DNA from 3 places in the Streptomyces sp. GMY02 genome. Region 3 is predicted to be linked to each of the others. Evidence: riboswitches for the same ligand, from Rfam matches in the RefSeq annotation. Region 3 holds a riboswitch; each other region holds the start of a gene.
What was found. A riboswitch is a leader RNA that binds a small molecule or an ion and turns the genes downstream of it on or off. The one in region 3 is predicted to bind thiamine pyrophosphate.
Positions count from the first base shown of each region.

Region 1: another riboswitch for thiamine pyrophosphate. It lies ahead of KQY30_RS09005 (thiamine ABC transporter substrate binding subunit); the one in region 3 lies ahead of thiO (glycine oxidase ThiO).
Region 2: another riboswitch for thiamine pyrophosphate. It lies ahead of thiC (phosphomethylpyrimidine synthase ThiC); the one in region 3 lies ahead of thiO (glycine oxidase ThiO).

Region 1 covers NZ_CP077658.1:2,176,715-2,186,932, reverse strand. Annotated here, with positions in the region: gene KQY30_RS09020 (phosphatidate cytidylyltransferase) at 1-902, shown strand, start outside; gene KQY30_RS36280 (GNAT family N-acetyltransferase) at 1,003-1,842, shown strand; gene rlmN (23S rRNA (adenine(2503)-C(2))-methyltransferase RlmN) at 2,022-3,128, shown strand; TPP riboswitch at 3,394-3,519, shown strand; gene KQY30_RS09005 (thiamine ABC transporter substrate binding subunit) at 3,603-4,739, shown strand; gene KQY30_RS09000 (iron ABC transporter permease) at 4,870-6,483, shown strand; gene KQY30_RS08995 (ABC transporter ATP-binding protein) at 6,483-7,532, shown strand; gene KQY30_RS08990 (hypothetical protein) at 7,622-8,773, opposite strand; gene KQY30_RS08985 (ABC transporter ATP-binding protein) at 8,755-9,483, opposite strand; gene KQY30_RS08980 (aspartate aminotransferase family protein) at 9,729-10,218, opposite strand, start outside.
Region 2 covers NZ_CP077658.1:4,265,176-4,275,393, reverse strand. Annotated here, with positions in the region: gene hisC (histidinol-phosphate transaminase) at 1-264, opposite strand, end outside; gene KQY30_RS17900 (LacI family DNA-binding transcriptional regulator) at 889-2,001, shown strand; gene KQY30_RS17895 (metallophosphoesterase) at 2,367-3,470, shown strand; gene KQY30_RS17890 (ECF transporter S component) at 3,619-4,554, shown strand; gene thiC (phosphomethylpyrimidine synthase ThiC) at 4,891-6,759, opposite strand; TPP riboswitch at 6,752-6,897, opposite strand; gene KQY30_RS17880 (YibE/F family protein) at 6,918-8,405, shown strand; gene KQY30_RS17875 (SsgA family sporulation/cell division regulator) at 8,550-8,984, opposite strand; gene KQY30_RS17870 (DUF5326 family protein) at 9,536-9,754, opposite strand; gene KQY30_RS17865 (cupin domain-containing protein) at 9,916-10,218, opposite strand, start outside.
Region 3 covers NZ_CP077658.1:6,301,530-6,311,747, reverse strand. Annotated here, with positions in the region: gene thiE (thiamine phosphate synthase) at 1-23, opposite strand, end outside; gene KQY30_RS26925 (Rv2175c family DNA-binding protein) at 121-486, opposite strand; partial or broken gene KQY30_RS26920 (NAD(P)/FAD-dependent oxidoreductase) at 645-1,807, opposite strand; TPP riboswitch at 2,068-2,181, shown strand; gene thiO (glycine oxidase ThiO) at 2,179-3,405, shown strand; gene thiS (sulfur carrier protein ThiS) at 3,402-3,620, shown strand; gene KQY30_RS26905 (thiazole synthase) at 3,627-4,424, shown strand; gene pknB (Stk1 family PASTA domain-containing Ser/Thr kinase) at 4,619-6,514, shown strand; gene KQY30_RS26895 (deoxyribonuclease IV) at 6,521-7,375, shown strand; gene KQY30_RS26890 (sulfite oxidase-like oxidoreductase) at 7,435-8,067, opposite strand; gene bfr (bacterioferritin) at 8,191-8,670, shown strand; gene KQY30_RS26880 (bacterioferritin-associated ferredoxin) at 8,704-8,967, opposite strand; gene KQY30_RS26875 (class II 3-deoxy-7-phosphoheptulonate synthase) at 9,137-10,218, opposite strand, start outside.

The DNA of each region.
Region 1 (10,218 bases), 4.1 Mb from region 3:
ACCGGAGGGCCGCCCGGCCGGGCCGCCCCCCGTTCCGTGACGAGACTCCACAGGAGCCCATGGGAGCACCTCAGCCACCACCCCAGAAGAAGCGGGCGGGCCGTGATCTGCGCGCGGCCATAGGCGTGGGTCTCGGCCTGGGGCTGCTCGTCGTGGTGTCGCTCTTCGTCGTCAAGGCCGTGTTCGTCGGCGTGGTCGCGGTCGCGGTGGTCGTGGGGCTGTGGGAGCTGACCTCGCGGCTGGACGAGAAGAAGGGCATCAAGGCGCCCCTGGTCCCGCTGGCCGTCGGCGGCGCCGCGATGGTCGTCGCCGGATATGTGCGCGGTGCCGAGGGCGCCTGGGTCGCGATGGCCCTGACGGCGCTCGCGGTGCTGGTCTGGCGGATGACCCAGCGGCCGGAGGGCTATCTGAAGGACGTCACCGCCGGGGTCTTCGCCGTGTTCTACGTACCGTTCCTGGCGACCTTCGTGGTCATGATGCTCAGGCCGGACGACGGGCCGTGGCGGGTGCTGATGTTCATGGTGCTGACGGTCGTCAGCGACACGGGCGCGTACGCGGTCGGCTGGCGTTTCGGTACGCACAAGCTCGCGCCGCGCATCAGCCCCGGCAAGACCAGGGAGGGACTGGCGGGAGCCGTCGTCTTCGCCATGGTGGCCGGCGCGCTCTGCATGCAGTTCCTGATCCACGACGGAATCTGGTGGCAGGGGCTGCTGCTCGGACTGGCGGTCGCGGCGAGTGCCACGCTAGGTGATCTCGGCGAGTCCATGATCAAGCGGGATCTCGGCATCAAGGACATGGGCACGCTGCTGCCGGGGCACGGCGGCATCATGGACCGGCTCGATTCCCTGCTGCCCACGGCGCCGGTGGTCTGGCTGCTGCTGCTGATCTTCGTAGGCTCCTGACGCTTCGCAGGTTCCTGCCGAACCGGGCCCGGCCAAGGGCCTGACCAGCGGCGATACCGTACGGGGGCCCGTTGTCCACAGGACAGCGGGCCCCTGCCGCATGTCTGCGACCGCATGGGCGCAGGACATTCAAGAGCGGGGCCGCACGCCGAGTCGGACCATCGCGGTAAGTGTCGAAAAGGCGTCATCGGGCATCGCCACGAAGCCGGCGCTGGAAGCGGGGATTCGGTCCTTTGCAGAACCCGCCGGTATTCCGGAAGGCGTGATTACCTGCATTGCGCACGGGATACACCTGGGTACGAGTCGCACGGGATACGCGGAGAGCGGCCCTGTTCGGGTCACGGTGACCGCAATGCCCACCGGCCGCAATGTACTCCGAACGAGTTGGGAACGCGCCCAAATGAGTGAACGAATTACCATCCGGCCCGCAGTGTCCAGTGATGTGGACGTAATCGCCTCGATGTGGGACGAGGCGTCCAGAGCGCTGGCGCAAAGGGGGATCGATCAATGGCAGTACCCCGCCAGCGTCGAGAAGATCTCACGCGACGTTGGGCGCGGTACGGCCTACATCGTTCACGATTTCGGCGTGAATATGGGCACGATCACGGTGGATGAATCTGCCGACTCGGAATTCTGGCCCCCTGAGGATATGCCCGCCGATGCCCTGTACGCCCATCGGGTCATCGTTCTCCCAGTTGCCCGGGGGAGATCTGTGGGCGCGTCAATGCTTGACTGGGCGTCGCGGAAAGCTCAGAGAGCGGGGAAGTCGTGGCTCCGGGTGGACACGTGGAGGACCAATGCGCAGCTCGGCCACTACTACCAGCGGCAGGGGTTCACACATGTCCGCACGGTGGAGCACCGCCGATCAGGCGCCCTCTATCAGCGACCGGCGGGGGTGATCAGTGGGACCGGCCCGGCGTGCGTGGGGCTTGAAGCGTGACGTACGACGCGAACGGGAACCCGCTCTCCGAGGGTGGCGGCTGGGGCGCATGACCGTGCACCCGGGCCGTCCGCCGGCCGTCGAACGACGGCCCGAGGTGACCGAGGACGACCAGAGACGACCGTCACCCGGCTCGCGGGGCAGGCCACGGGCGGGAATCTGCGAGACTGGGATCCACCATGCCTGTACCTGGAGAATTGACCTTTGTCGCGCCCCGCGGGGCCAAGAAGCCGCCGCGGCACCTCGCCGACCTCACCCCCGCCGAGCGCCGCGAGGCCGTCGCCGCGGTCGGCGAGAAGGCGTTCCGTGCCAACCAGCTTTCGCAGCACTACTTCGCGCGGTACGCACACGATCCGCAGCAGTGGACCGACATCCCGGCCGCCGCGCGCGAGAAGCTCGCCGCAGAGCTGATGCCCGAGCTGATGTCGGTGGTGCGGCACATCTCGTGCGACGACGACACCACCCGTAAGACGCTGTGGCGGCTGCACGACGGCACGCTGGTCGAGTCGGTGCTGATGCGCTATCCGGACCGCGTCACGATGTGCATCTCGTCGCAGGCCGGCTGCGGGATGAACTGCCCCTTCTGCGCCACCGGGCAGGCCGGTCTCGACCGCAATCTGTCCACCGCGGAGATCGTGCACCAGATCGTCGACGGGATGCGCGCGCTGCGTGACGGCGAGGTGCCCGGCGGCCCCTCCCGGCTGTCGAACATCGTCTTCATGGGCATGGGCGAGCCGCTCGCCAACTACAACCGGGTGGTCGGCGCGATACGCCGGCTGACCGACCCGGAGCCCGACGGACTGGGGCTGTCCCAGCGCGGGATCACGGTCTCGACGGTCGGTCTGGTGCCCGCGATGCTGCGCTTCGCCGACGAGGGGTTCAAGTGCCGCCTCGCGGTCTCCCTGCACGCGCCCGACGACGAGCTGCGCGACACCCTCGTCCCGGTCAACACCCGCTGGAAGGTACGGGAAGTGCTGGAAGCGGCCTGGGAGTACGCGGAGAAGTCCGGCCGCCGGGTCTCCATCGAGTACGCCCTCATCCGCGACGTCAACGACCAGGCGTGGCGCGGCGACCGGCTGGGCCGGCTGCTCAAGGGCAAGCGGGTGCACGTCAATCTGATCCCGCTCAACCCGACCCCGGGATCGAAGTGGACGGCGTCACGCCCCGAGGACGAGAAGGCGTTCGTCGAGGCGATCGCGGCCCATGGCGTGCCGGTGACGGTACGGGACACCAGGGGCCAGGAGATCGACGGGGCGTGCGGGCAGTTGGCCGCTTCGGAGCGCTAGGCCCTGTCCGGCGGATCTTCGCGGGCCCGGAACGCCGCAGTGACATCAGCCGCTGCCGCGGCGGGCGGCACCTCGCTGCGTTGTCGGAGTCGTCCAAGTACGGCCGGGCCATCCACAACGCCGATCCTCCGCCTTGCGATGCTCCCCCGTAGCCTGAACGGCACGGGAGGGACCCCCTCCACCAGCCGCCCCGGGCTGATCCACGAAGATCCGCCGGACGGGACCTGGACGGCCGCGGGGTAATGTTGGTCTGAACGCATTGCATATGTTCCGACAGGGGAGCGCCACAGCGCTGAGAGTGTGGCACATGTCCGTGAGAGCGGGCAGCGGCCGCAGACCCTCTGAACCTCGCCCAGGTCATTCTGGGTAGGAAGTTCGGTCACCACTCAAGCTGTTGCGCCCTGCCCGGAGTCCGGCCGGTCCTGACTCCGGGCAGGGCCGCGTCTTCTCCTGGACTTCCCAGGAGGAAAATCAGTGAGCACCACCACCAGCACAGCCGGTAACAGAAGTACGGCCGCCCGCAGAAGGACGGCCGTCGCCGCGCTTGCCACCGCGCTCGGGGTCTCGGTCCTCGCCGCCTGCGGCGGATCCGACGGCTCCGCGCCGTCCGGCGGCAGCGGCGGTACGGAGTCAAAGACCGTCACCCTCGTCAGCCATGACTCGTTCAACGCCTCGCCCGCCGTGCTCAAGGAGTTCACCCGGCGGACCGGCTACACGGTCAAGGTCCTGAAGAGCGGCGACGCGGGCGAGGCCCTCAACAAGGAGATCCTCACCAAGGGTTCGCCCCAGGGCGATGTCTTCTTCGGCGTCGACAACACCCTGCTCTCCCGCGCCCTCGACAACGGCCTGTTCACGCCGTACAAGGCCAAGGGCCTCGACCGCGTCGACACGGCCGCACAGCTCGACCGCGACCAGAACCGGGTCACACCCATCGATACCGGCGACATCTGCGTCAACTACGACAAGAAGTACTTCGCGGACAAGAAGCTTGCGCCGCCGCAGTCGTTCGACGATCTGGTCGAGCCGCAGTACAAGGACCTGCTCGTGACCGAGAACGCCGCGACCTCCTCGCCCGGCCTCGGATTCCTCCTCGGCACGGCCGCGCGGTACGGCGACAACGGCTGGCAGGACTACTGGAAGAAGCTCAAGGCCAACGGCGTCCAGGTCGTCGACAGTTGGGAACAGGCCTACAACGAGAACTTCTCGGGCTCGGCCGGCGGTAAGAAGGCCAAGGCCGACCGCCCGCTCGTCGTCTCGTACGCCTCCAGCCCGCCCGTAGAGGTCCTGTACGCCGAGCCGCAGCCGCAGCAGGCGCCCACCGGAGTCGCCACCGGCACCTGTTTCCGGCAGACCGAGTTCGCCGGGCTGCTCACGGGCGCGAAGAACGAGGCGGGCGGCAAGGCCCTGGTGGACTTCCTGATCAGCGACACCTTCCAGGCGGACATGCCGCTGAACATGTTCGTCAACCCGGTCGTCAAGAGCGTGAAGCTGCCCGAGCTGTTCACGAAGTTCGGCGCGACGGTCCCCGAGCCCGGGACCGTGGCATCCGACAAGATCGCCGCCAACCGTGAGCAGTGGATCCAGTCGTGGACCTCACTCGTGGTGAAGTAGCCGGCGAAGGGGCGAGCCGGGCCCGGCCGGCTCGCCCCACCCCGAAAGGAACTCGCCCCAGCCCTAAGGGAACTCCCCCGCCCCGAAGAGAAGGCGGGCCGGGCGCGCGCACGCCGTCCGGCTCGCCCTCATGGCCGTGCCCGTCGTGTTCTTCGCGGTCTTCTTCGCCTATCCCGTGACCGCGATCGTCGGCCGCGGTCTCAAGGCCGACGGCACCTGGCAGTTCGGCCGTGTCGGCGAGGTGCTGAGCCGTCCCGACATCCTCGGTGTCCTCTGGTTCACCACCTGGCAGGCAGTGGCCTCCACCGTGCTCACCCTGCTGATCGCCCTGCCCGGCGCGTATGTCTTCGCGCGCTTCGACTTCCCTGGCCGGCACGTGCTGCGCGCGGTGGTCACCATCCCCTTCGTCCTGCCGACCGTCGTCGTCGGTACGGCCTTCCTGGCGCTGCTCGGGCGCGGCGGACTGCTCGACGAGCTGTGGGGCATACGGCTCGACACCACCGTCTGGGCGATCCTGCTCGCGCATGTCTTCTTCAACTACGCGGTGGTCGTACGGACCGTGGGCGGCCTGTGGTCGCAGCTCGACCCGCGCCAGGAGGAGGCCGCGCGGGTGCTGGGCGCGGGACGGTTCGCCGCCTGGTGGCGGGTGACGCTGCCGGCCCTCGCCCCCGCCGTGGCGGCCGCCGCCCTGATGGTCTTCCTCTTCACCTTCACCTCCTTCGGCGTCGTACAGATCCTGGGCGGCCCGGCCTACTCCACGCTGGAGGTGGAGATCTACCGGCAGACCGCGCAGTTGCTCGACCTGCCCACCGCCGCCGTGCTCACCCTCGTCCAGTTCGCGGCGGTCGCGGCAGTACTGGCGGTGCACGCCAGGACCGTACGGCGGCGGGAAGGCGCGCTGAGACTCGTCGATTCCGCGCAGACGGCGCGCAGGCCGCGCGGGACCGGGCAGTGGGCGCTGCTCGGCGGAGTCCTCACCACCGTTCTCGTGCTGATCCTGCTGCCGCTCGGTGTGCTCGTCGAGCGCTCCCTCGACGCGCCGGGAGGGTACGGCCTCGGCTTCTACCGGGCGCTCGGCTCGCTCGACGCGAGCGGCGGAACGTTTCTCGTACCGCCGCTGGAAGCCGTCTGGAACTCGCTGCGGTACGCGCTCGCCGCGACGGGCGTCGCGCTGGTGGTGGGCGGTCTCGCGGCCGCCGCGCTGACCCGGCGCGCGGGCCGGCTCGTCCGGGGCCTCGACGCGCTGCTGATGCTGCCGCTCGGGGTCTCGGCCGTCACCGTCGGCTTCGGTTTCCTGATCACGCTCGACAAGCCGCCGCTGGACCTGCGGACCTCCTGGATCCTGGTGCCGCTCGCGCAGGCGCTGGTGGGCGTGCCCTTTGTCGTACGGACCATGCTGCCGGTGCTGCGGGCGGTGGACGGACGGCTGCGCGAGGCTGCGGCGGTCCTCGGCGCGTCCCCGCTGCGCGTCTGGCGTGAGGTGGATCTGCCGCTCGTACGGCGGGCGTTGCTGGTCGCGGCCGGTTTCGCGTTCGCCGTCTCACTGGGCGAGTTCGGGGCGACGGTCTTCATCGCGCGACCCGACCGGCCGACGCTGCCGGTGGCCGTGGCCCGGCTGCTGGGACGGCCCGGCGAACTCAACTACGGGCAGGCCATGGCCCTGTCCACCGTACTGATGCTGGTGTGCGCGGTGTCGCTGCTGGCGCTGGAACGTATCCGCACCGACCGCTCCGGGGAGTTCTGATGGCCCTGCTGACCCTCTCGGACGTCACCGTACGGTTCGGCGCCCGTACCGCCCTCGACGCCGTGGACCTGGAGGTCGCCGAGCACGAGACGGTCTGTGTGCTGGGGCCGAGCGGGAGCGGCAAGTCGACACTGCTGCGGGTGGTGGCCGGGCTGACCGCGCCGGACGGCGGGCGGGTGCTGCTGGACGGCGCCGACCAGACGGGGGTGCCGGTGCACCGGCGCGGGGTCGGGCTGATGTTCCAGGACCACCAGCTCTTCCCGCAGCGCGATGTGGCCGGCAATGTCGCCTTCGGACTGCGGATGCGCGGGATACCGCGCGGCGAACAGGCGGGCCGGGTCGAGGAACTGCTCGAACTCGTCGGGCTGCCGGGCGCGGGGCGGCGGGCCGTCGCCGCGCTGTCCGGCGGTGAGCAGCAGCGCGTCGCGCTGGCGCGGGCACTGGCCCCCCGGCCCCGGCTGCTGATGCTGGACGAGCCGCTCGGGCAGCTCGACCGGAGCCTGCGCGAGCGGCTGGTGGTCGAACTGCGCGGTCTCTTCGGACGGTTGGGTACGACCGTGCTCGCCGTCACCCATGACCAGGGCGAGGCGTTCGCGCTCGCCGACCGGGTCGTGGTGATGCGGGACGGACGCGTCGCCCAGACGGGCTCTCCGGTGGAGGTCTGGCAGCGGCCCGCCTCGGCGTTCGTGGCGCGCTTCCTCGGTTTCGACAATGTCGTGGACGCGACGGTGAGCGGCGGCGCGGCCGACACGGTCTGGGGACGGATCCCGGTACCGGACGGATCGGCCCAGGGGGAGCGGTCGGTGCTGGTACGGCCCGCCGGGGTGCGGCTGGCCGACCCGGCGGGCGCGCTGCGCTGCACGGTGGAGGCCCGTACGTTCCGCGGCAGCCGGGTCGCGGTGCTGCTGCGCCCCGACGGACCCTCGGGCGGACCGGTACTGGAAGCGGAGTGCGGGCTCCGGGACGCGCCGAGGGTGGGCGCGGCGGTCGGGGTGGCCTTCGCCGCGGAGGATGTGGTGGTCCTGGAGGGCAGGGAGAACGGTCTCTGAGGCCGGGCGGCCCGTGGGCAGTGCCCGGGGCGACGGCAGACGAAGGCCCCCGGACCGCAGCGGGTCCGGGGGCCTTCGCCTCAAGTGGCTCAGGCTGTCAGGGGAATCGCGGCCAGGGCCGCCACCATCCAGGTCAGCGGGGCGAAGATCGTCAGGATCGCGGTCGCCCGTACCGCCGCCGCCGTACGCAGCAGCGTGGCCGGGGCGCCGAGATGGTGCAGCGTCGTGGTGGTGGCGGCGCGGGCCTGCCGGGACTCCACCGTGGCCGTCAGCAGCGTCGCCGCCGTACAGCCGATCACCAGGGCCGCGCCGAGGCCCGTCAGGGGCCCGAAGGGGCGTACGGCACCGGACCCGGACAGGGAGGTCGCGGCGAACACACCCGAGATCACCGCGCACAGAACGCCCAGCGGGCGGCCGATGTTACGGGCCTCGGTCATCAGGGTGCGCCCCGCCAGCAGCCGGATCGCGCCGGGCCGCAGGGTCTGCACCAGCCGCCCGCAGAGATGGGTGATACCGGGACCGGCCAGGGCGAGACCGATGGCGGTCAGCGACCAGCCCGCCAGCACACCGGCAGAGCTGCCGTCGAACTGACCGGGCAGCGGCGGCGCGGACCCGCCCCCGCTCCTGCTCGCGTACGTCTCGACCGCCAGGCCCGCCGCGGTGAGGGCCACCCCCCAGGGCAGCCCGGACGGGGTGTGCACGGGGGGCGGCACGTTCTCGGCCGGCCGGGCGGCCCTGCGGGTGTGATGCCGCATCGCCATCCCGGTCGCGGCCGTCGCGAAGGTCGGCACCAGCGCCAGCAGCGTCAGCATCGCGGCCAGCGGCAGCGACTGACCCCTGGCGAGCAGCTCGGCGCCCTGGCCGCCGAGGGGCGACCGGGTCGGATCGCTGCGGAGATGGAGGAAGAGCAGCAGCGCCAGCGCGCTGCCGAACGCGCAGGAGACCGCGGTCGAGGTGGCCGCCAGGGTGGTCAGCCGCGCCGGGCCGAGGCCCACCGCGGACAGTCCGGTCCGCGGCCGGGTACCCGGTTCCGTACGGGCCACCGCCACCGCGAACTGGACCGTCGCCGCCAGCGGGATCAGACACCAGAGCAGGCGGGCCGCGGAGCCGGCCGGATGGCCCATGGCCCAGCCGAGCGTGCACAGCAGCAGAAAACCGACCCCGGCGGACGCCGCCACGACCAGCAGCCGGCGCACCAGGACCAGGGGATGGGCGCCACGGCCTAGACGGAGAGCGAGCACGCGGCCTGGCCTTCCGCTTCGGTCGGTCCCAGCGAGCTGATCCGGCGGCCGTCCAGCAGGGAGACCGTACGGTCGGCGAGCGCCGCGACCTCCTCGTCCAGGGTGGCGAGGACGACGGTGATGCTGTGCGAGCGGGCGGCGGTGGTCAGCGTACGGATCACCTGCGCCCGGTCGGTACGGTGCAGCGGCGCGGTCGGCTCGTCGGCGAAGAGCACCGAGGGCGTGGTGACCAGGGCGCGCGCCACCGCGATGCGCTGCCGCTGGGCCTGAAGCAGGGCGTACGGACGCTTGCGCGCGCACTGCCCGATGTCGAGCCGGTCCAGCCACTCCATCGCGGTGACCTTGGCGACCCGGTGCGAGGCGCCGCGCAGCAGCAGCGGCAGCGCCGCGTTCTCCCAGGCGGTCAGCTCTTGTACGAGGGCGGGCTCGGGGTCGATCCAACTGAACCGGTCCCTGCGCAGCCGCTCGCGCAGCACCGCGCTCATGGTGTGGACCGGTGAGTCGTTGAACCAGACCTCGCCCTCCTGCGGGACCAACTGACCCGACAGACAGCGCAGAAGAGTCGTTTTGCCGCTGCCGCGCGGGCCGCACACGGCAAGGATCTCGCCCTCGCGCACGCCGAGCGAAACACCGTCGAGCGCGGGCGATCCGTTGTGGGAGTAGGTCAGGGAACGCGCCCAGAGCACGTCGTTGTCCGGCGGGGCCACCATGGCGTACACCTCGGTTCTGATCGGACTTACCTCCGCCGTCCGGGTGAACGAAGGCGGCGACGATCGGTCACAGGGCACGCTAGGTATTCGGAACCGGGGGATCGGACAGCACACGGCCCGGGTGCCGCCCTTCTCACTCGAAAGGCCGCACCCGGGCCGTCATGCGGGTGGTGTGACGATTCAGCACTGGTCGCGGGCGCCCGGTCACGCAGGACCGGGCATCACACCGGGCGTCTGACCGGGCGTCAGAGCTTGGTCCATGCCTCCGTCAGCACCGACCGCAGGATTCCCTCGATCTCGTCGAAGACCGCCTGGTCGGACACGAGCGGCGGCGCGAGCTGGACGACCGGGTCGCCGCGGTCGTCGGCGCGGCAGTAGAGCCCCTTTTCGTACAGCTCCTTGGAGAGGAACCCGTACAGCACGCGCTCGGTCTCCTCGTCCGTGAAGGTCTCCTTGGTCGTCTTGTCCTTCACCAGCTCGATGCCGTAGAAGAAGCCGTTGCCGCGGACATCGCCGACGATCGGCAGGTCGAGCAGCTTCTTGAGGGTGTCGAAGAACGTGCCCTCGTTGTCGAGGACATGCTGGTTCAGGCCCTCGCGCTCGAAGATGTCGAGGTTGGCGAGGCCGACGGCCGCGGAGACCGGGTGGCCGCCGAAGGTGTAGCCGTGCAGGAAGGTGTTGTCGCCCCGGTAGAACGGCTCGGCGAGCCGGTCGGAGACGATGCAGGCGCCGATC
Region 2 (10,218 bases), 2.0 Mb from region 3:
CGCGAGATGCGAGACGGGCACCCCGAAGCGGTCGGCCAGCTCCTCCATCAGCCCGCTGCAGGCCAGGTCCGGGTAGCGGTTGAAGGCGCCCGCGGCCTCGATGGCCCGCTCCATCACGCCCGGCAGCGGCGGGTACGGGTTCTCGTTGGAGGACAGCTTGTACGCGGCGGGGCCGCCGGACGCCGTCGGCCCGCCAGGTTTGCCCGGCTTGTACGTGGGGATGCCGTCCAGCTCGGCACGCAGCTTGGGGCTCGTCTCGCTCACCGCAGGTCCTCCTCGGCCGTTCACGGGTCCGTACGACTTCGACTCCGGCATCACCGTCATGGACACCGGCGTCGGCGCCGGCATCGATGACGACTTCAATGCTGCACACCTTATGAGGATTCGCGTCCGCTGCGAATGGCGGCCGAAGGAGGTCCGTCACACACGGGCCGCACACACCGGCCACACTCCGGCCGCGCCCCCGCAGCACTCCCGCCGCACCCCGGCCGCGCCGCCCGCAGCACTCCCGCCGCGCTCCGTCGCGCAGCCGCAGGACACGCGCCGCGCGGCTGCCGGCCCCCGCCCGACGGCCGCAGGACGTCCTGCGGGAGGCCGGCGGATGACCTCCGGAAGGCCGCCGGGAGAGGGGCGCACGCGCTTCCCTGGCGCGCGCCGGTGGCCCACGCCGTGGCGCGCGTCCCCCGTAGAGGTGAGTTGAGACCTCTTCGAAACATGGCCCCTTCGCCAGGTCCATGCCGCTCGTTGCATGGCAGAACATAGCTACACGTGTTAACTCCCTTGCCTTCCAAGGCCATTTACCACCTTCAACCATGCAAAAACGTGCCTGCCCATAGGTGATTGTGCGACCGGACCCACCGCCCGCCCGAGCCCTACTATCGGCTCGCCATGACAGCAGCAGGGAAACACCAGGTGAGCCGGACGGACACATCCCGCCGGGGAAGCCGGCAAGGTCGGGCGGGCATCCGGGACGTGGCCGCCGCAGCCGGTGTCTCCATCACGACTGTCTCGGACGCGCTCAACGGCAAGGGCCGGTTACCCGACGCCACCCGACGCCATGTCCGAGAAGTCGCCGAACGCCTCGGCTACCGGCCGTCCGCCGCCGCCAGAACCCTCCGTACCGGCAAGTCCGGCCTCATCGGCCTGACGGTGACGACGTACGGGGATGAACCTTTCACCTTCACCGAGTTCGCCTACTTCGCCGAGATGGCCAGGGCCGCCACCTCCGCCGCACTCGCCCGCGGATACGCCCTCGTCATCCTCCCCGCCACCTCCCGCCACGACGTCTGGGCCAATGTCGCCCTCGACGGCACCGTCGTCATCGACCCCTCCGACCACGATCCCGTGGTCACCGAACTCGTCCGCCAGGGTCTTCCCGTCGTCTCCGACGGCCGGCCCGCGGGCACCCTTCCCGTCACCGCCTGGGTCGACAACGACCACGAAGCGGCCGTCCTCGATCTGCTCGACCATCTCGCCGCGGCCGGCGCACGCCGGATCGGCCTGCTCACCGGCACAACCACGGACACCTACACCCGGCTCTCCACCACCGCCTATCTGCACTGGTGCGAACGAGTCGGCCAGGACCCGGTCTACGAGTCCTATCCCGCCCACGACCCGTGCGCGGGGGCCGTCGCAGCCGACCGGCTGCTGGCCCGCCCGGACCGGCCCGACGCCGTCTACGGGCTCTTCGACCCCAACGGCACCGATCTGCTCGCCGCCGCACGGCGGTACGGACTGCGGGTACCGGACGACCTGCTGCTCGTCTGCTGCAGCGAGTCCACCGTGTACGCCTCGACGGAGCCGCCGATCACCACGCTCTCGCTCAAGCCGCGCCGTATCGGCACCGCGGTCATCCAGCTCCTCATCGACGCCATCGAGGGGCTGGAGACCGACCGGCCGGTCGAGCAGGTGATACCGACCGAACTGATCGTCCGGACCTCCTCCCAGCGCCGCCCTCCGCGCACCACGGTCAGCGCGCCCCGGTCCCCCGCGGGTGACTGACCATCAGTACGGCGGACCCCGGGCCGCGCGGAGCACAGCACGCGGTCAGGGGCTGCCGAGAGCCCGGGACACAACGGGAACAGGTGGTACGGGCGGGACGGACGGGGCCGGTGGAGAACTGGTTGAGCCGGTGCAATGACCGGTGAAGGCCCAGACCTTTGACATTTCGGGCGATCGGCCCGAAAACAGCCGGTGAACCAGAGGTGCAATCGGATTCACCACCCCTGGTGCGTCACACGGGAGGACCCGCATTCCTATGATGGGCGCACGACACCGCGGACCTTCGCTCACCGCCGACGGGCTCACCCCCACCGGCCGGGCGGGCCCCACAGGTGTACGGCGGCACGACGGCGGTGGAGGGGTCGATGACACAGGGGGCCGGCCAGGGACCCGTGGTGCGGACGGCGACGTTGCGCGACTTCCGCGTACCGCCGTACGCGCTGGTTCCCGTGCAGTCCGGAGAACCCGGCCCGTCAGGCCCCACGGCCGCCGGCCCGTCCGGGCACCCCGGCAACGCGGTCCCCGATGACGAACCCCCGGAGGGCTACACCCCCACCGAACGCGATCTCCCGGTGATCAACCGGGGGGACACGGTCCAGGTGCACGTCGGCCCTGCGGCGGAGTCGCCGGTCCCCGACGGTCTCGGCCCGCTCTATGTCGTCGGCGATGTCCACGGTTATCTCGACGAACTCCTCGCCGCGCTGGCCGAACAGGGGCTGATCGACGCCGACGGCCACTGGGCCGCGGGCACCGCGCGCCTCTGGTTCCTCGGCGACTTCACCGACCGCGGTCCCGACGGCATCGGTGTCATCGATCTCGTGATGCGGCTCTCCGCGGAAGCGGCGGCGGCGGGCGGCTACTGCAAGGCCCTGATGGGCAATCACGAACTGCTGCTGATCGGCGCCAGACGTTTCGGCGACACCCATGTCAACTCCGGTGCGGGTACGGCCACCTTCCAGGCCGCCTGGCTGCTCAACGGCGGTCAGCGCACCGATATGGAGCGCCTCCAGGACGTCCATCTCCAGTGGATGTCCCGGCTCGACGCGGTGGTCGAGGCGGACGGACATCTCCTCCTGCACTCCGACACGACGGCCTATCTGGACTACGGGTCCACGATCGAGGACGTCAACGACACGATTCATCAGATCCTCACGCGCAATGACGCGGACGAATGCTGGGATCTGTTCCGCAAACTCACCAAGCGCTTCGCCTTCCGTGACGACGGCGGCCCCGAGGCCGTACGCGAACTGCTCTCCCGGTACGGCGGACAGCGCATCGTCCATGGCCACAGCCCGATTCCCTATCTGCTGGGCGAAGTCGGCACCGAAGACGCCTCGGACGGCGAAGCCGACACGGGTCCGCTGGTGGAAGGGCCACACGTATATGCCGACGGACTTGCCATCGCGATGGACGGCGGAGTGACGATGGCGGGAAAGCTGCTGGTCGTCCGGCTTCCCCTGGAGAACTGAGACAACAGGGTCAAGCCGATTTGTGTAAACCCCCTGTCACCCCACGCCGAAACAGCTCTACCATCGGCTTATCCGTAGCAGGCTCTCCTCCGTTTCCGCCAACTGCCCGTACCCACGCGGGCGAGCCGGCCCTACGGAGCATCGGGGGATGCACATGAACAGCGCTCCGCACCTGCTGAGCGAGGATCGCGCGGAATTCGAGCGGATCCTCGATGACGTGCTGCACAACGCACACGAGCGCCCTGATCTCGCCGCGATCGGGGAGCGGCTCAACAGCGAGCAGCTACGCACCATGGCCCTGAAGTCCACGGCGCGGATCACCACGGCCGCGGCCGCCGAGTACGAGCACTACAGAAAGATCCGCGAGGAGTTCCGCTCACCAAGCCTTTCCGCTTCTGCCCGACCGGACTCCGTACGAGCCGACTCCGTACGGGCCGACTCGGCGCGTCCCGACGCGGCCCGCTCCGGTTCAGCTCGCTCCGATACTGCTCGCCCCGACTCGGCGCACGATTCCGTGCTGGACCCGGCCGAGGCAGAAGTGCCGGTATCCGGCGCGGGGTTCACGGCGATCATCACGGTGCTGGTACCGGTCCTCGGCGGCATCGCCGCGGTGATCTTCCTGCTCGTCGGCTATCTCCTCAAAGCGCTCAGCCGACCGCCCGCGTTCGCCGACAGCCTGCTCGCCGTGGGCTGGTTCTTCGGTGCCGTCACGGCGCTGGGCATCCTGGCCGCCGCGATCGGTCTGCTGGTCACGGCCCTGCGCAACCGCAAGACCCAGCTCCCGGCCGAGGAGTCGCCGAGCGCCGAGCTGCCCGACGAGGTGGCCCGGGCGCGGGAGGCCTGGCGCCATGCGCTGCTGGAGCGGGGCCTTCTGCCCTTCCTGCGCGACGTTCTGGCCGACCCGAGCGCGGATCCGGCCGCCCCGGGACCGGCCCGCCCGGTCAAGCACCTGCCCAAGATCGGCTACAGCCGGCCGGACTTCAGCAGCCCGGACGAGGGTGCCGCCACCGGCCAGCGCCCGAGCTTCACCAGCCCGGACTTCACCAGCCCCGATTTCGGCGGCGCGGACCACAGGCCGGAGTGACCCCGGCCGGGGTCACTGTCCCGGCCGCCGCGCGGAACCTCGCCGACATCGCGGCGCCCCCGGACCCCGGTCCTTACCGACCCACTGTCTCTACCGACCACTGTCCTTAACGACCACTGTTCCGGAGGCCTCGGCCCGGCGGACCACCGGCCGGAGTGACTCCGGCCGGTGCCAAGCTCCGATGGCCCGCCGTTCCGCAAGCCTGCCCTTCAGGGCTCCGCGCAGTGCTCAAGGCCCGGCGCGGGGCCCTGTCCGGACAGGGCCCGGGCCGTGTCCGACTGATCCCGTCCGGCACGGCCCAGGCCCAGCGGGCCGCCGGTCCTCAATCCGCCGGGCTCACTCCGCCAGCGGCAGATAGACCCGATTGCCGGCCGCGGCGAATTCCTTGGACTTCTGTGCCATGCCCGCCTCGATCTCGGCGTCCCCGATCGCGGCGCCCGCCACGTCCGCGCTTCCCGTACCGTCGCCGTCGCCCTCCATCTCGCCGCCGTGCCGCCGCCGGATGTCCTGGGAGATCTTCATCGAGCAGAACTTCGGGCCGCACATGGAGCAGAAGTGCGCCGTCTTCGCCGGCTCGGCCGGCAGCGTCTCGTCGTGGAACTCCCGGGCGGTGTCCGGATCCAGGGCCAGATTGAACTGGTCCTCCCAGCGGAACTCGAACCGGGCGTCGGACAGCGCGTCGTCCCACGCCTGTGCCCCCGGGTGCCCCTTGGCGAGGTCCGCCGCATGCGCGGCGATCTTGTACGTGATGACACCGGTCTTGACGTCGTCCCGGTCCGGCAGCCCGAGGTGTTCCTTGGGGGTGACGTAGCAGAGCATCGCCGTACCCCACCACGCGATCATCGCGGCGCCGATACCGGAGGTGATGTGGTCGTACGCCGGAGCCACATCGGTCGTCAGCGGGCCGAGCGTATAGAACGGCGCCTCCTCGCAGATCTCCTGCTGGAGGTCGATGTTCTCCTTGATCTTGTGCATCGGGACATGGCCCGGGCCCTCGATCATGGTCTGTACGCCCAGCCGCTTGGCGGTCGAGTTCAGCTCCCCGAGCGTGCGCAGTTCGGCGAACTGGGCCTCGTCGTTGGCGTCCGCGATGGACCCCGGACGCAGGCCGTCGCCGAGGGAGTACGTCACGTCGTACGCCGCGAGGATCTCGCACAGCTCCTCGAAGTTCTCGTACAGGAACGACTCCTTGTGGTGCGCGAGGCACCACGCCGCCATGATCGAGCCGCCACGCGAGACGATGCCCGTCTTGCGGCGCGCCGTCAGCGGAACGTACCGCAGCAGCACCCCGGCATGGACGGTCATGTAGTCGACGCCCTGCTCGGCCTGCTCGATGACCGTGTCCTTGTAGATCTCCCAGGTCAGCTCCTCGGCCTTGCCGTCGACCTTTTCGAGCGCCTGGTAGAGCGGCACGGTGCCGATCGGCACGGGGGAGTTGCGCAGCACCCACTCGCGAGTGGTGTGGATATTGCGGCCGGTGGAGAGATCCATGACCGTGTCGGCGCCCCAGCGGGTCGCCCAGGTCATCTTCTCCACCTCCTCCTCGATCGAGGAAGTGACCGCGGAATTGCCGATGTTGGCGTTGACCTTCACCAGGAACCGCTTGCCGATGATCATCGGCTCGATCTCCGGGTGATTGACATTGGCCGGCAGTACGGCACGGCCCGCGGCGATCTCCTCGCGCACGACCTCCGGGGACACATTCTCCCGGATCGCGACGTACTCCATCTCCGACGTGATCTCCCCACGCCGGGCGTACGAGAGCTGCGTCACGGTCTGCCCGGCACGCGCCCGTCGCGGCTGGCGCGGCCTGCCGGGGAAGACCGCGTCGAGGTTGCGCAGCCCGCCACGCGGCGCCGTGTGCTTGAGCCCGTCGTCCTCGGGGCGGACCGGCCGGCCCGCGTACTCCTCCGTGTCACCCCGCCCGACGATCCAGTTCTCCCGCAGCGGCGCGAGACCGCGGCGTACATCGGTCTCGACTGCCGGATCGGTGTACGGACCCGATGTGTCGTACAGCGTGACGTCCTGGCCGTTGGTGAGGTGCACCTGGCGGACCGGTACCTGGAGGTCCGGGCGCGAGCCCTGGACATATCCCTTGTGCCAGCCGATAGTCCTCTGAGTCCGGCTCGAACCCTGAGCCTCGCTCGGATTTCCAGACTCGTTTCCAGAATCGGAGGCAGGCGTGTGTGCGTCCTGAACGGTCATGAGACCTACTCCCTACGCCGGCATTACCCGGTAACAGGTTCAGCGGTCGGCGCAGCTCAGGGGTCCAGGGGACATGCCCCGGAACGCCACAGTCAGCGCCCTCTCAGCCCGGTGCTCCGAGCTCCCGCGTGTGCAAAAGGTGCCCCCACGCTAGCGTCATGTCCGGCGTGCTGAACAGAGGGCCTCAGGCTTCTTGCGATGATCGGTCGGTGACCTCAACCCAGCAGACCCACGAATCGCACGGGCACACGCACAGTCATGGCCCCGCCGCGCCGGTCTCCCTGCACCTTCGCAAGGTCATCGCGGCGGTTCTGATCCCGTTTGCGGCCGCCGTGGCGGTCGGTCTGGTGGTGCTCTGGCCCGGCGGCGCTCCGGCGCATGAGCGTACGGGAGTGGGCTTCGACCGGCAGACCGAGCAGGGCCGGGTGGTGCAGATCGAGCAGGTCGACTGCAAGTCCGTGAACGCCGCCCAGATCCCGTCCACCGGTGACACCTCCAAGCCCCAGGGACGCGAGGCGGAACGGGAGCAGACCGGTGACTGCAAGAAGGCCACGATCGAGGTCACCACGGGCAAGGAGAAGGGCCGGACCTTCATCGAGATCGTCCAGCCGGACGCGCCACGGCAGTTTCACGTGAAACAGGGCGTTGTGGTGGCATACGCACCCGACGCCCCGCGTGATCTCCAGTACTCCGTGACGGATGTCAACCGGAAGGTCCCCATGGCTCTGCTGGCCGGGATCTTCGCGCTCGCGGTGGTCGTGGTGGGGCGGCTGCGCGGGGTCATGGCGCTGGTCGCGCTGGCTGTCTCGTTCGCCGTGCTGACGCTGTTCATCCTGCCCGCGATACTTCAGGGCTCGAATCCGCTGGTCGTGGCGGTGGTCGGGGCCAGCGCGATCATGCTGATCGCGCTCTATATGTGCCATGGACTGACGGCCCGAACCTCGGTCGCGGTTCTTGGCACACTGGTCTCCCTGCTGCTGATCGGGCTGCTGGGATCGGTCTTCATCGGCTGGGCGAGCCTGACCGGCAACACCGATGACAACACCGGTCTGATCCACGGTCTCTATCCCGGGATCGATATGAGCGGTCTGCTGCTCGCGGGGGTCATCATCGGTTCGCTGGGTGTCCTCGACGATGTGACGGTCACCCAGACCTCGGCGGTCTGGGAGCTGCACCAGGCGGACCCGTCGATGGGTCCCCGTGCCCTCTACCGGGCGGGTATCCGGATCGGCCGGGACCATATCGCCTCGGTGGTCAATACGCTGGTCCTGGCCTACGCGGGCGCCGCCCTGCCACTGCTGCTGCTCTTCTCGATCGCGCAGTCGGGTGTGGGTACGGTCGCCAACAGTGAGCTGGTGGCGGAGGAGATCGTACGGACCCTGGTGGGTTCGATCGGTCTGGTCGCCTCGGTGCCGGTGACCACGGCGCTGGCGGCTCTGGTGGTCTCCGCCGACCGGGCGGGACACGGGGCGCCTCCCGTGCCTCCCGTACCACCGGCCCAGGCTCCCGGGACCGCGGATCCCTGGCCCACGGGCCCGGCAGGTCCCGCAGGTCCGGCAGGCCCGCAGACAGGGCCTGCGCTGCCGGTACAGAGCACACCGGCGCGCGGGCTGGGCGGCGGCAGGGGCCGACGCCGCAAGAAGTAGGTCCGCACGAAGTGGATACGTTCAGCACCGACCGAGGCCTTCAGCGCCGACCGTGGCCTTCAGGACCGACCGGGGCTTCGGCACCGACCGGGCCGCGAAACGGCCGCCGGGAAGGATCACCCGTACGGCCCCGTCCAGCCGGGCTCAGCCGGCGTTCTCCCCGGCCAGGATGCGGCCGAGTGCCTGCTCCAGATTGACCTCGAAGTCACCGAGCGTGCGCTCCTGGCCCAGCGGCACCAGCCGGTCCGTACGGTCGAGGAAGGCCACCAGCGGCGCGGCACTGACCCGGAAGAGCGCATGATCGTCCCCGACCTGGAGCCGGATATGCACGTCCGAGAGGTCCTCGGGCTCCGTCGGCGCGATGTGCACATCACCGTCACCGCTCGGCGTGTTGATGCCGTCGAGCAGTAGCTCACGGCCAAAAGTCCAGGTCACAGGGGCATCGCCGGGCAAATGGAATGTCATGCGCACCGCGTAGGGATCCCGCACCTCGTAATGGAGTTCCACCGGGATCCGGAATGCCAGTTCCTCGGAGACGAGGAAGCTCATCAGGACCTCGGCCTGCACCGACTCGCGCATCGCTGTACTCCGGAGTAGATGAAACAGTGGCTGGGAATGATCCCCATTGACCCTCTTGACGCAATCGTCCTGTAAGCGCTAGCGGATCACAAGGAGTAATTTTTCAGATACGGAAAGAGAAGGCGAGCGGGCTGACCAGCGATGCGATCCCGTTGCGTAATCGTTCCACCTCCGGAAGCGGTCGCTCCCGTTGACGGTGAGACACAGAAAAACCCACGGCCCGCGCTCTACCTCGCGGGGCCGTGGATCGCGAAACCGTGGATCGGAAAGCAGACAATCGCCGCGCTTCAAGCCGACGATCTTGCCGCGACGATTCTGCACAGCGTGTTGACGACTCCGCACGTCGCGTTGTGGGGCCGTGGCCACGGACTCACCCCCGGGATGCCGACGGGCGAGGGCCCGCCCGCGGGGGCCGCCCCCGCGTGCCCGCCGCACCCCTGAGGGGGACTGGGGGACGGAGAGATATGTCACTCTAAGGGCAGGTCCGCGACCGAGATGGTTTCTGGTTCACCTTTCCCTCGCGCGGGCTAACGGGCACGCGGCCCGCTGACCTACCAGTCGCCCCGCGAGGACGACGAGGACATGAACTTCCGTACGACATAGATGAGTCCGCCGACGAGTGCCACAAAGATCAGCACCTTGAAGAGCAGTCCGATCACAAACGCGACCACGCTCATGATCAGCCCGCCGAAGACCACGATGGCGATGACGGGCACCGCGATCCACTTCACCCACCAGGGCAGCCCCGTGAGTATCTCCCGAACCGCCATCGTCCTTACCTCGCTTCACCGAGTGGCACACATATCCCCTTGCACCATCGATGCTAGAGGCGCCGCGGCGCCCATGGAGGCCGCGCGGCCCCCGCTCTTCCCTGATCCGACCCTGAGCCACCCCTGAGAAGCGGAATCCTGAGTACATCCGAGAGACACGGTCAGCCCTCGGGCGGCGAGAACACGACCATCACCCGCAGATCCTCCGTGATGTGGTGGAACTTGTGCGCGACTCCGGCCGGCACATAGACCACGCTGCCCCGGCCGACCTGTGTCGTCTCCATCCCCACCGTGATCGAAGCCCGGCCGCTCACGACGAAGTACACCTCGTCCTGGCGGTGCGGCTGCTGCGGGTCGATCTCCCCGGCGTCCAGCGCGTACAGGCCCACTGACATGTTGCGTTCCCGCAGAAACTGCAGATACGCCCCGTCGTTGGCGGCACGCTCCGCCTCCAGCTCATCAAG
Region 3 (10,218 bases):
AGCGACGCGCGGGCCTCGGGCATGGGAATTCCCCCCGTCGGGTCGGCGGTGTGCGGAGGCGCCGGGACCGTGGGACGGCCGCCGGGGCGCCGCCGCACACCGCGAGTGATGATGGGTCGATCAGACGGCGAGCGCCTGGGCCCGGCGCTTCACCTCCGTGCCGCGATTCTCCCCGAGCGCCTGGGCGGGCGTGCCCGGCAGGGTCGGGTCGGGGGTGAAGAGCCATTCGAGCATCTCTTCGTCGGTGAAGCCGTCGTCCCTCAGGAGCGTCAGGGTCCCGGCGAGGCCCTTGACGACCTTGTTGCCGTCGACGAAGGCGGCAGGCACCTGGAGCGTCTTGTTCTCGCCCCGGCGTACGGCGATGAGCTGGCCTTCCTTCACCAACTGCCGCACACGCGTCACCTCGACATCGAGCGCTTCCGCGATGTCGGGCAGGTGGAGCCAGGCGGGGACGAGAGCATCGATCTTTGCGTCAATCTCGGTCACACGACAAGCGTGCCATCCCGGACTGACAGACGCCACGAACCGGCTCCGGCCGGGGCAGCCCGCACGAACCGCCCCCCGCGCCGGGCCCACGGCACGAACCGCTCCGGCCCCGCCCGGGCCACGGCACGACGGCCCGCGCGGCCCCGGACGGCAGCGTCTCAGAGCGCCGCCTTCCGCAGTGGTACGGACGGGTCGGCGGCGAGCGCCGGGTCCAGCCGGGTGCCCGCCTCGATCAGCTTGCGCCCCTGCGCCAGATCGCGGGGCCTGCCCACCGCGAGCAGCGCCACCAGCACCCCGTCCCGCAGCCACACCACCGACCAGGCGGCCTCCGCGGGACCGCCGCGCCAGACCAGGGTGTCCGCCGCCGCGTGATGCCCCGCGTACTGGACGAACCGGCCGAACTGCTCCGACCAGAAGTACGGCACCGGATCGTAGATCTGCTCGCTCTCGCCGACGGCCTGGGCGGCGACCGTACGCGGCCCCTGGAGCGCGTTGTCCCAGTGGTGGACCAGCAGCCGCTCGCCGTAGCGGGCGGAGGGGAAGGAGGCGCAGTCGCCGACCGCGTACACACCGGGCAGCGAGGTCGCGAGCCGCTCGTCGGCGACGACCGCCCCGTCCGGGCCCAGCGCGATTCCGGAGCCCGACAGCCAGTCGGTCGTGGGCCGCGCGCCTATGCCCACCACCACGGCCTCGGCCGAGAGCCGCCTGCCGTCCGCGAGGACCACGGTGCCCGGCTCGACGGCGGCGACCCGGGCGCCCGTGAGCAGTTCGGCGCCGCTCTCCGCGTACCAGTCCGCCATGGGCGCCGCGACCTCGGCCGGCAGGGCGCCGGGCAGCGGCCGGTCCGCCGCCTCCACGACCGTCACGGCACACCCGGCCGCGCGGGCCGCCGTGGTGAACTCCGCGCCGATCCACCCCGCGCCGACGACCACGGTCCCGGCCCCCGGTCCAGAACGGGCCGCAGCGCCTCGGCGTCGTCCAGGGTGCGCAGCAGATGGACACCGGGCATGCCCGCGGTGCCCGGCAGGGCGACCGGCTCGGCGCCGGTGGCGATGACCAGCAGGTCGTACGGTACGGGCCCGGCCCCGGTGTCGACCTCCCGCGCGGCGGGGCGCAGTCCGGTCACCTCAACCCCGAGTCTCAGCTCGACGGCGAGCGCAGCGAAGTCGATGTCGTACGCCGGGCTGTCCGCCGTGCCCAGCAGCACCGCCTTGGAGAGCGGCGGCCGGTCGTACGGCGGGTGGCGCTCGGCGCCGATCAGGGTGACCGTCCCCTCGTACCCCTTCTCGCGCAGGGCCACGGCGGTCTGCACCCCCGCCATCCCCGCGCCGACGATGACGACGCCCGGCCGCGCCCGATCCGCCCGCTGTGCCGGGAGTTCCCGCTGCCTCTGCTGCTCGCTCACCCGATCACCATATGCAGCCGGTCAACCGCCGGGCGTACCCGGACGGAACCAGGCCCTGTCCGCCACATCCCGCCTGGTCCCCGTGCTGCGGGCGGACGACGCCATGTGGCAGACGGGACCCCGGGCCCTCGGCGCGGCCTTACCGCACGGCGGGCCGCGCGTTAGTCTGGCCGGTGACACTACCTCGCGGGAGTCCGGACGCACCGGACTGAGAGGGAGGCTGGAGCGGCCTCCGACCGTACGAACCTGATCCGGGTCATGCCGGCGAAGGGAGGGGCTGGACGCCCATGCAGTCACCCCATCCGTCATCCCATCCGCAGTCGCCTCATCGGGGAACGGGGAGCGGTTCCGACGTCCTGGTCGTCGGCGGCGGAATCATCGGCCTGGTCACGGCCTGGCGGGCCGCTCAGCGCGGGCTGAGCACCGCCGTCGCCGACCCCCGTCCGGGCGGCGGCGCCGCGCGGGTCGCGGCGGGCATGCTCGCCGCCGTCACCGAACTCCACCATGGCGAGCAGGTCCTGCTCCGGCTCAACATGGCCTCCGCGGAGCGCTATCCGGACTTCGTGGCCGAGCTGGAGGAGGCCGGCAGCCAGGAGACCGGCTACCGCGCCAGCGGCACGCTCGCCGTCGCCCTCGACACCGACGACCGCGCCGAGCTGCGCGAACTGCACGACCTCCAGCGCCGCTCGGGGCTGGCCTCCGAGTGGCTCACGGGGCGCGAGTGCCGGCGCCTCGAACCGATGCTCGCGCCGGGCGTGCGCGGCGGCCTGCGGGTGGACGGCGACCATCAGATCGATCCCCGCCGGCTGGCCGCGGCGCTGGTCACGGCGTGCGAGCGGGCCGGGGTGGTGTTCCACCGGGCGTCGGCCCAACGGCTCTCGGTCGTACGGGACCGGGCCGCCGGCGCGGTACTGGCCGACGGGCGCGTACTGGGCGCGGACCAGGTGGTGCTGGCCGCCGGCAGTCTGAGCGGGCGGCTGGAGGGCGTACCGCACGAGATCCGGCCGCCGGTACGGCCCGTCAAGGGCCAGGTGCTGCGGCTGACCGTGCCACGGGCGTACACGCCGTTCCTGACCAGGTCGGTACGGGCGGTGGTGCGCGGCAGCCATGTCTATCTGGTGCCGCGTGAGAACGGCGAGCTGGTGATCGGCGCCACCAGCGAGGAGCAGGGCTGGGACACGACGGTGACCGCGGGCGGGGTGTACGAATTGCTGCGCGACGCGCATGAGCTCGTCCCCGGCATCACCGAGCTGCCGCTCACCGAGACCCTCGCCGGGCTGCGCCCCGGCTCACCGGACAACGCGCCGCTGCTGGGGCCGACCGCGCTGCCGGGACTGCATCTCGCGACCGGCCACTACCGCAACGGGGTGCTGCTCACGCCGGTCACCGGCGATGTGCTGGCGGAGGCGCTGACCACCGGCGAACTCCCCGAACTGGCCCGGCCGTTCACCCCGCGCCGCTTCACCTCCGTACCGCAGGACCTCACCTCCGTACCACGGGAGCTGACCGTATGAGCATCTCCGTCCGTGTGTCCGTCTCCGTGAACGGCGAGGCGCACGACCTCGCCACGGGCACCACGCTCGACGTCCTGGTGGCCACGCTCACCTCCGCGCCCTCGGGTGTCGCGGCCGCCGTCAACGAGACGGTGGTACCACGGGGCCGCTGGGCCGGGACGGTGCTCGGCGAGGGCGACCGGGTGGAAGTCCTCACCGCGGTCCAGGGGGGCTGAGCGGGGATGGCGGACGACCGGTTCACCATCGGCTCCACCGTGCTGGGATCCCGGCTGATCATGGGGACGGGCGGGGCGCCGAGCCTCGGCGTGCTGGAACGGTGCCTGGTCGCCTCCGGCACCGAACTCACCACCGTGGCGATGCGGCGCCTCGATCCCACGGTCCAGGGGTCCGTCCTGTCCGTACTCGGCTCGCTCGGGATCCGCGCCCTGCCCAACACGGCGGGGTGTTTCACGGCGGGGGAGGCGGTGCTCACGGCGCGGCTGGCGCGTGAGGCGCTCGGTACGGACTGGATCAAGCTGGAGGTGGTCGCGGACGAGCGGACGCTGCTGCCGGATCCGGTCGAGCTGCTGGACGCGGCGGAGACGCTGGTCGACGACGGGTTCACGGTGCTGCCCTATACGAACGACGATCCCGTGCTCGCCAGAAAGCTGGAGGACGTGGGCTGCGCGGCGATCATGCCGCTGGGGTCGCCGATCGGTTCCGGGCTCGGGATCCGCAACCCGCACAACTTCGAGCTGATCGTGGAGCGGGCGGGGGTGCCGGTGATCCTGGACGCGGGGGCGGGTACGGCGTCGGACGCGGCGCTGGCGATGGAGCTGGGGTGCGCGGCGGTGATGCTGGCGTCGGCGGTGACGCGGGCGCGGGAGCCGGTGCTGATGGCGGAGGCGATGCGGCACGGGGTGGAGGCGGGGCGCCTGGCGTACCGCGCGGGCCGGATCCCCCGCCGCCACTTCGCCCACGCGTCGTCCCCGGCGGAGGGCATGCCGACGTGGGATCCGGAGCGGCCGGCGTTCTCGTAGCGAGTGCGCTTTGCGTGCGGGTCCGTCCGCCGCCGGTTCGTCCTCAATCGCCGGACGGGCTTATTTTGCGCCCCCGGCACGGGGTCGCCGGTTCCGTCCTCAAACGCCGGACGGGCTGGAAAGTTCCCCGGCGCCGGGTGTGCTCTTCGCACCGCCAGGCCCGCCCGCGCAGACGTGACTCGTAGACTCAAGGGGTGGATACGACCCTTCACGACCCCATCGTCGGGCAGGTGCTCGACGGGCGTTACCGCGTGGACGCCCGTATCGCCGTCGGCGGCATGGCCACCGTCTACCGGGCCGTTGACACCCGTCTCGACCGGGTGCTCGCGCTCAAGGTCATGCACCCCGCCCTCGCCGCCGACGTGACGTTCGTGGAACGGTTCATCCGGGAGGCCAAGTCCGTGGCGCGGCTGGCGCATCCCAATGTGGTCGCGGTGTACGACCAGGGCGCGCAGGGGGCGTATGTCTATCTGGCGATGGAGTACGTCGCGGGGTGCACGCTCCGTGACGTACTGCGCGAGCGGGGCGCGCTCCAGCCACGGGCCGCGCTGGACATCCTGGAGCCGGTGCTCGCCGCGCTCGGGGCCGCGCACCGCGCCGGGTTCGTCCACCGGGACATGAAGCCGGAGAACGTGCTGATAGGGGACGACGGCCGGGTCAAGGTCGCCGACTTCGGTCTCGTACGGGCCGTGGGCGATGTCACCAACACGACCGGCACCGTCCTCGGCACCGTGTCGTATCTCGCGCCCGAGCAGATCGAGTACGGCACCTCCGACCCCCGGGTCGACGTGTACGCCTGCGGGGTCGTCCTCCACGAGATGCTGACCGGCGCCAAGCCGCACGCCGGGGACACCCCCGCGCAGGTGCTCTACCGGCATCTGAACGAGGACGTTCCCGCGCCGTCGGCCGCCGTTCCCGGGCTCGCCGTCGAGCTGGACGAGCTGGTCGCGGCGGCCACCGCCCGCAACCCGGACCTGCGCCCGCACGACGCGGTCGCCCTGCTCGCCAGGACCCGCGAGGCCCGCGCCACGCTCGATGACGCGCAGCTCGATGCCGTGCCGCCCGGGGCCAGGGCCCAGGAAGAGGCCGGGGCGAACCACCGTACGGCCGTGATCCCGCGCCCCGCCGTGCACCGCACCAGCCGACTGGAGATGCCTCCGCCCGGCCGCCCGGACCGGCCCGGCCGGGCATGGTCGTGGCGCGCTCCCCGCCGAGGGGTCGTCGCGGCCGTCGTCGCCGTACTGCTGGTGCTGGGGGTCGGGACCGGTGTCTGGTACATCAACTCCGGCCAGTTCACCCGCGTCCCCTCGCTCCTCGGCCAGACCGAGCAGGAGGCCAAGCGGCGGCTCGCCGACGCCGGGCTCGAAGCCAGGGTCACCAAGGACTTCAGCGACACCTTCGACCGCGGCACCGTCATGCGCAGCGATCCCGCGCCCCTCGCCCGGATCCGCGGCGACGGCCCGGTGACCCTCGTCGTCTCGCGCGGCCCGGAGACCGTCCGCGTCCCGGATCTGACGGGCATGCCGCTCGCCCAGGCGCGGCGCGCGCTGACCAAGGCCGGACTGGCCGCCGGGGTGGTCAGCCGGGAGTTCGACGAACAGACCGCCCAGGGCTCCGTGCTGAGTTCGGCGCCGGAGGCCGGGACATCCGTACGCCCCGATTCCGGGGTCGCCCTCGTGGTCAGCAAGGGCAGCCCGGTCGACATGCCCGATGTCACCGGGGAGTCCGTGGACGACGCCACCGCCGAACTGGAGGAGGCGGGCCTCAGGGTCCGGATCGCCGCCGTACGGGTGAGTTCCCCCGAGGACGAGGGCTCGGTCGCCCGGCAGTCCGCCGCGGAGGGCTCACAGCTCGCCCGTGGCGACACCGTCACGCTGACGGTCTCGAAGGGCCCTCGGATGATCCCCGTACCGGATGTCGTCGGCGAGACGACCGACAAGGCCAAGAGTCTGCTGGAGGCGGCCGGCTTCGTGGTCGAGGTCGACCGCGGCTTCCCGTTCCTGGACGACACCGTGGCCGAGCAGTCGGTCGACGCGGGTGACGAGGCGCCCGAGAACAGCACCATCACGATCACGACCAAGGGGCTCTAGAACTCCATGCGCAACCCTGTCGGCGGCCATGTCCCCGTGGCCGGCGGCCTCGCGACGACGGGTCTGGCGTACGCGCGCGATCTTGACGCCGAGACCGTCCAGGTCTTCGTCGCCAATCCACGTGGCTGGGCGACGCCCACCGGGAATCCCGCGCAGGACGAACGGTTCCGCGCGGAGTGCGAGGCCGGCGGGATCTCGGCGTATGTGCACGCCCCGTATCTGATCAACTTCGGCTCGCACACCCCGGCGACCGCCGAGCAGTCGGTGCTGTCCCTGCGGCACAGCCTGCGCAGGGGCCGGGCGATCGGTGCGCGGGGCGTCGTGGTGCACACGGGCTCGGCGACCGGCGGCCGTACCCGCGAGGTGGCGCTCGCGCAGGTACGGGAGCGGATGCTGCCGCTCCTCGACGAGCTGACCCATGACGACGACCCGTATCTGCTGCTGGAGTCGACGGCCGGACAGGGTTTCTCGCTCTGCTCGCGGACCTGGGACTTCGGCCCGTACTTCGAGGCGCTCGACTCCCATCCGAAACTGGGCATATGCCTGGACACCTGCCATGTGTTCGCCGCCGGGCACGATCTGGCGGGCCCGTACGGGATGCGGCAGACGCTGGATCTGCTGGTGGGTACGGTCGGCGAGGGCCGGATCAAGCTGATCCACGCCAATGACTCCAAGGACGTGGTCGGCGCGCACAAGGACCGGCATGTGAACATCGGGGCCGGGCAGATCGGCGAGGAGCCCTTCCGCGAGCTGTTCTCGCATCCGGCGACCGAGAACGTACCGCTGGTGATCGAGACGCCCGGCGGCAAGGAGGGGCAGGCGGCGGACATCCGGCTGCTGAAGAAACTGCGCGACGGCTGACCACGGAGGCCGGCCGCGAAGGGCCAGCACGTTACAGCCGGCACGGCACGGCTCGTGTCCTACAGCTCCGGGCCCTCCCCCGGCAGTTCCTGGTACGAGTAGCGCTGCTCGGCCCAGGGGTCGCCGACATTGTGATAGCCGCGCTCCTCCCAGAAGCCCCGGCGGTCGGCGGTCATGTACTCCACGCCCCGGACCCACTTGGGCCCCTTCCAGGCGTACAGATGCGGTACGACCAGCCGCACCGGAAAGCCGTGCTCGGCGGTGAGCAGTTCGCCGTCCTTGTGGGTGGCGAAGATCGTACGGTCCGAGGCGAAGTCCGCGAGCCGCAGATTCGAACTGAAGCCGTACTCGGCCCAGACCATCACATGCGTGACGGCGGGCCCGGGTGGTGCCAGGTCCAGGATCGTACGGGCCGGGACCCCGCCCCATTCGGCGCCCACCATGCTGAACTTCGTCACACAGTGCAGATCGGCGACGACGGTGGAGAACGGCAGCGCCGAGAACTCCTCGTGGTTCCAGCAGTGCTTGTCGCCGTCCGCGGTGGCGCCGAAGACCCTGAGTTCCCAGCGGTCCGGTCTGAACTTCGGTACGGGTCCGTAGTGGGTCACCGGCCAGCCGCGCTGGAGGCGCTGCCCCGGTGGCAGCCGGGCCTGATCCGGCTCTCGATACTCCCGGCTCTCCGGCTGACCCATGCCCTCCATGGTGACAGACGGGGGAGGGTGGTCATGACCAGGTCGGACCGATTCCGGCAATTGCTGATAAGCATGTATTTATTGGCACTCGCCATTGGCACTCGTCCGGAAGGAGTCCCCGCGATGCAGGGCGACCCCGAGGTCATCGAATTCCTCAACGAGCAGCTCACGGCCGAGCTGACCGCGATCAACCAGTACTTCCTGCACGCGAAGATGCAGGAGCACTTCGGCTGGACGAAGCTCGCCGCCCACACCAGGGCCGAGTCGTTCGACGAGATGCGGCACGCGGAGCTGCTGACCGACCGGATTCTCTTTCTGGAGGGCCTGCCCAACTACCAGCGGCTCTTCCATGTGCGGGTGGGGCAGACGGTGACGGAGATGTTCCAGGCCGACCGCGAGGTGGAGGTGGAGGCGATCGACCGGCTCAAACGCGGGATCGCGGTGATGCGGGCCGCGTCGGACCACACGTCCAAGCGGATCTTCGAGTCGATCCTCGCGGACGAGGAGGACCACATCGACTATCTCGACACGCAGCTAGACTTGGTCGGAAAGCTGGGCGAGGCGCTGTACATCGCCCAGGTCATCGAACAGCCGGACAGCTAGGCCGGAAAGCCAGGACTTCGCCGGTCGTCCGGTCTAGGCGGCCTCGGTCAGGACCGTCTCGGGCACGACCAGGGCCTCGTCCACCAGGCCCGCGGGGGCCTCGGCGGGCCCGCCCAGCAGTTCCCGGCGCGGGCAGCCGGCGCCCCGGCCGAGGATCGACTGGATACGGCGCACGCATGAGCCGCAGTCGGTGCCGGCCTTGCTGACCGACGCGATCCGGCGCGGTGTGCACGCCCCCGCATCCGCGTGCGCCCTCACCTCCGTCTCGGTGATGCCGAAGCAGGAGCAGACGTACACGCGGTTCACCTCCCGGCGGAACGGTCGATCGGGCCGCCCCTCCAGTTGGTGAGGCCAGCCTGACCTTACCTTCCATTTCCGGCCGGCAGAAGGCCGGAAAGCGCCGGTGGGGCGCGGATCACATCGATCCGCGCCCCACCACGCAAAAGCCGCTTCCGGCCGACCGCTCCTACTGGTCGCGGTACATCTCGGCGACCAGGAACGCCAGGTCAAGCGACTGGCTGCGGTTGAGCCGCGGGTCGCAGGCCGTCTCGTACCGCTGGTGCAGATCATCGACGAAAATCTCGTCGCCGCCGCCCACGCACTCGGTGACATCGTCACCGGTCAGCTCGACATGGATACCGCCCGGGTGGGTGCCCAGGCCCTTGTGGACCTCGAAGAAGCCCTTGACCTCGTCCAGCACATCGTCGAAGCGCCGCGTCTTGTGGCCCGAGGCCGCCTCGAAGGTGTTGCCGTGCATCGGGTCGGTGACCCACGCCACCGTGGCCCCGGACGCCGTGACCTTCTCGACCAGCGCGGGCAGCTTGTCCCTGACCTTGTCCGCGCCCATCCGGACGACGAAGGTCAGCCGGCCGGGCTCGCGCTCGGGGTCGAGCCGGTCGATGTACGTGAGCGCCTCGTCGACCGTGGTGGACGGACCGAGCTTGATCCCGATCGGGTTCCTGATCCGCGACGCGAACTCGATGTGCGCGCCGTCCAGTTGGCGGGTGCGCTCACCGATCCACACCATATGGCCCGATACGTCGTACAGCCCGCCGGTACGGGAGTCGACCCGGGTCAGCGCCGACTCGTAGTCCAGCAGCAGCGCCTCGTGCGAGGAGTAGAACTCGACCGTGCGGAACTCGGCCGGGTCGGTGCCAGCCGCCTTCATGAAGTTCAGCGCGTTGTCGATCTCGCGGGCGAGCTGCTCGTACCGCTGGCCCGAGGGGGACGACTTCACGAAGTCCTGGTTCCAGGCGTGCACCTGGCGCAGATCGGCGTAGCCGCCGGTGGTGAAGGCGCGGACCAGATTGAGGGTCGCGGCGGACGCGTGGTACATCCGCTTCAGCCGCTCGGGGTCCGGGATCCGGGCCTTCTCGTTGAAGTCGAAGCCGTTGACCGAGTCGCCCCGGTAGGACGGCAGCGTCACGCCGTCGCGGGTTTCGGTGCTCTTGGAACGCGGCTTCGAGTACTGCCCGGCGATCCGGCCGACCTTCACCACGGGCACGGCCGCCGCGTAGGTGAGGACCGCGCCCATCTGGAGGAGCGTCT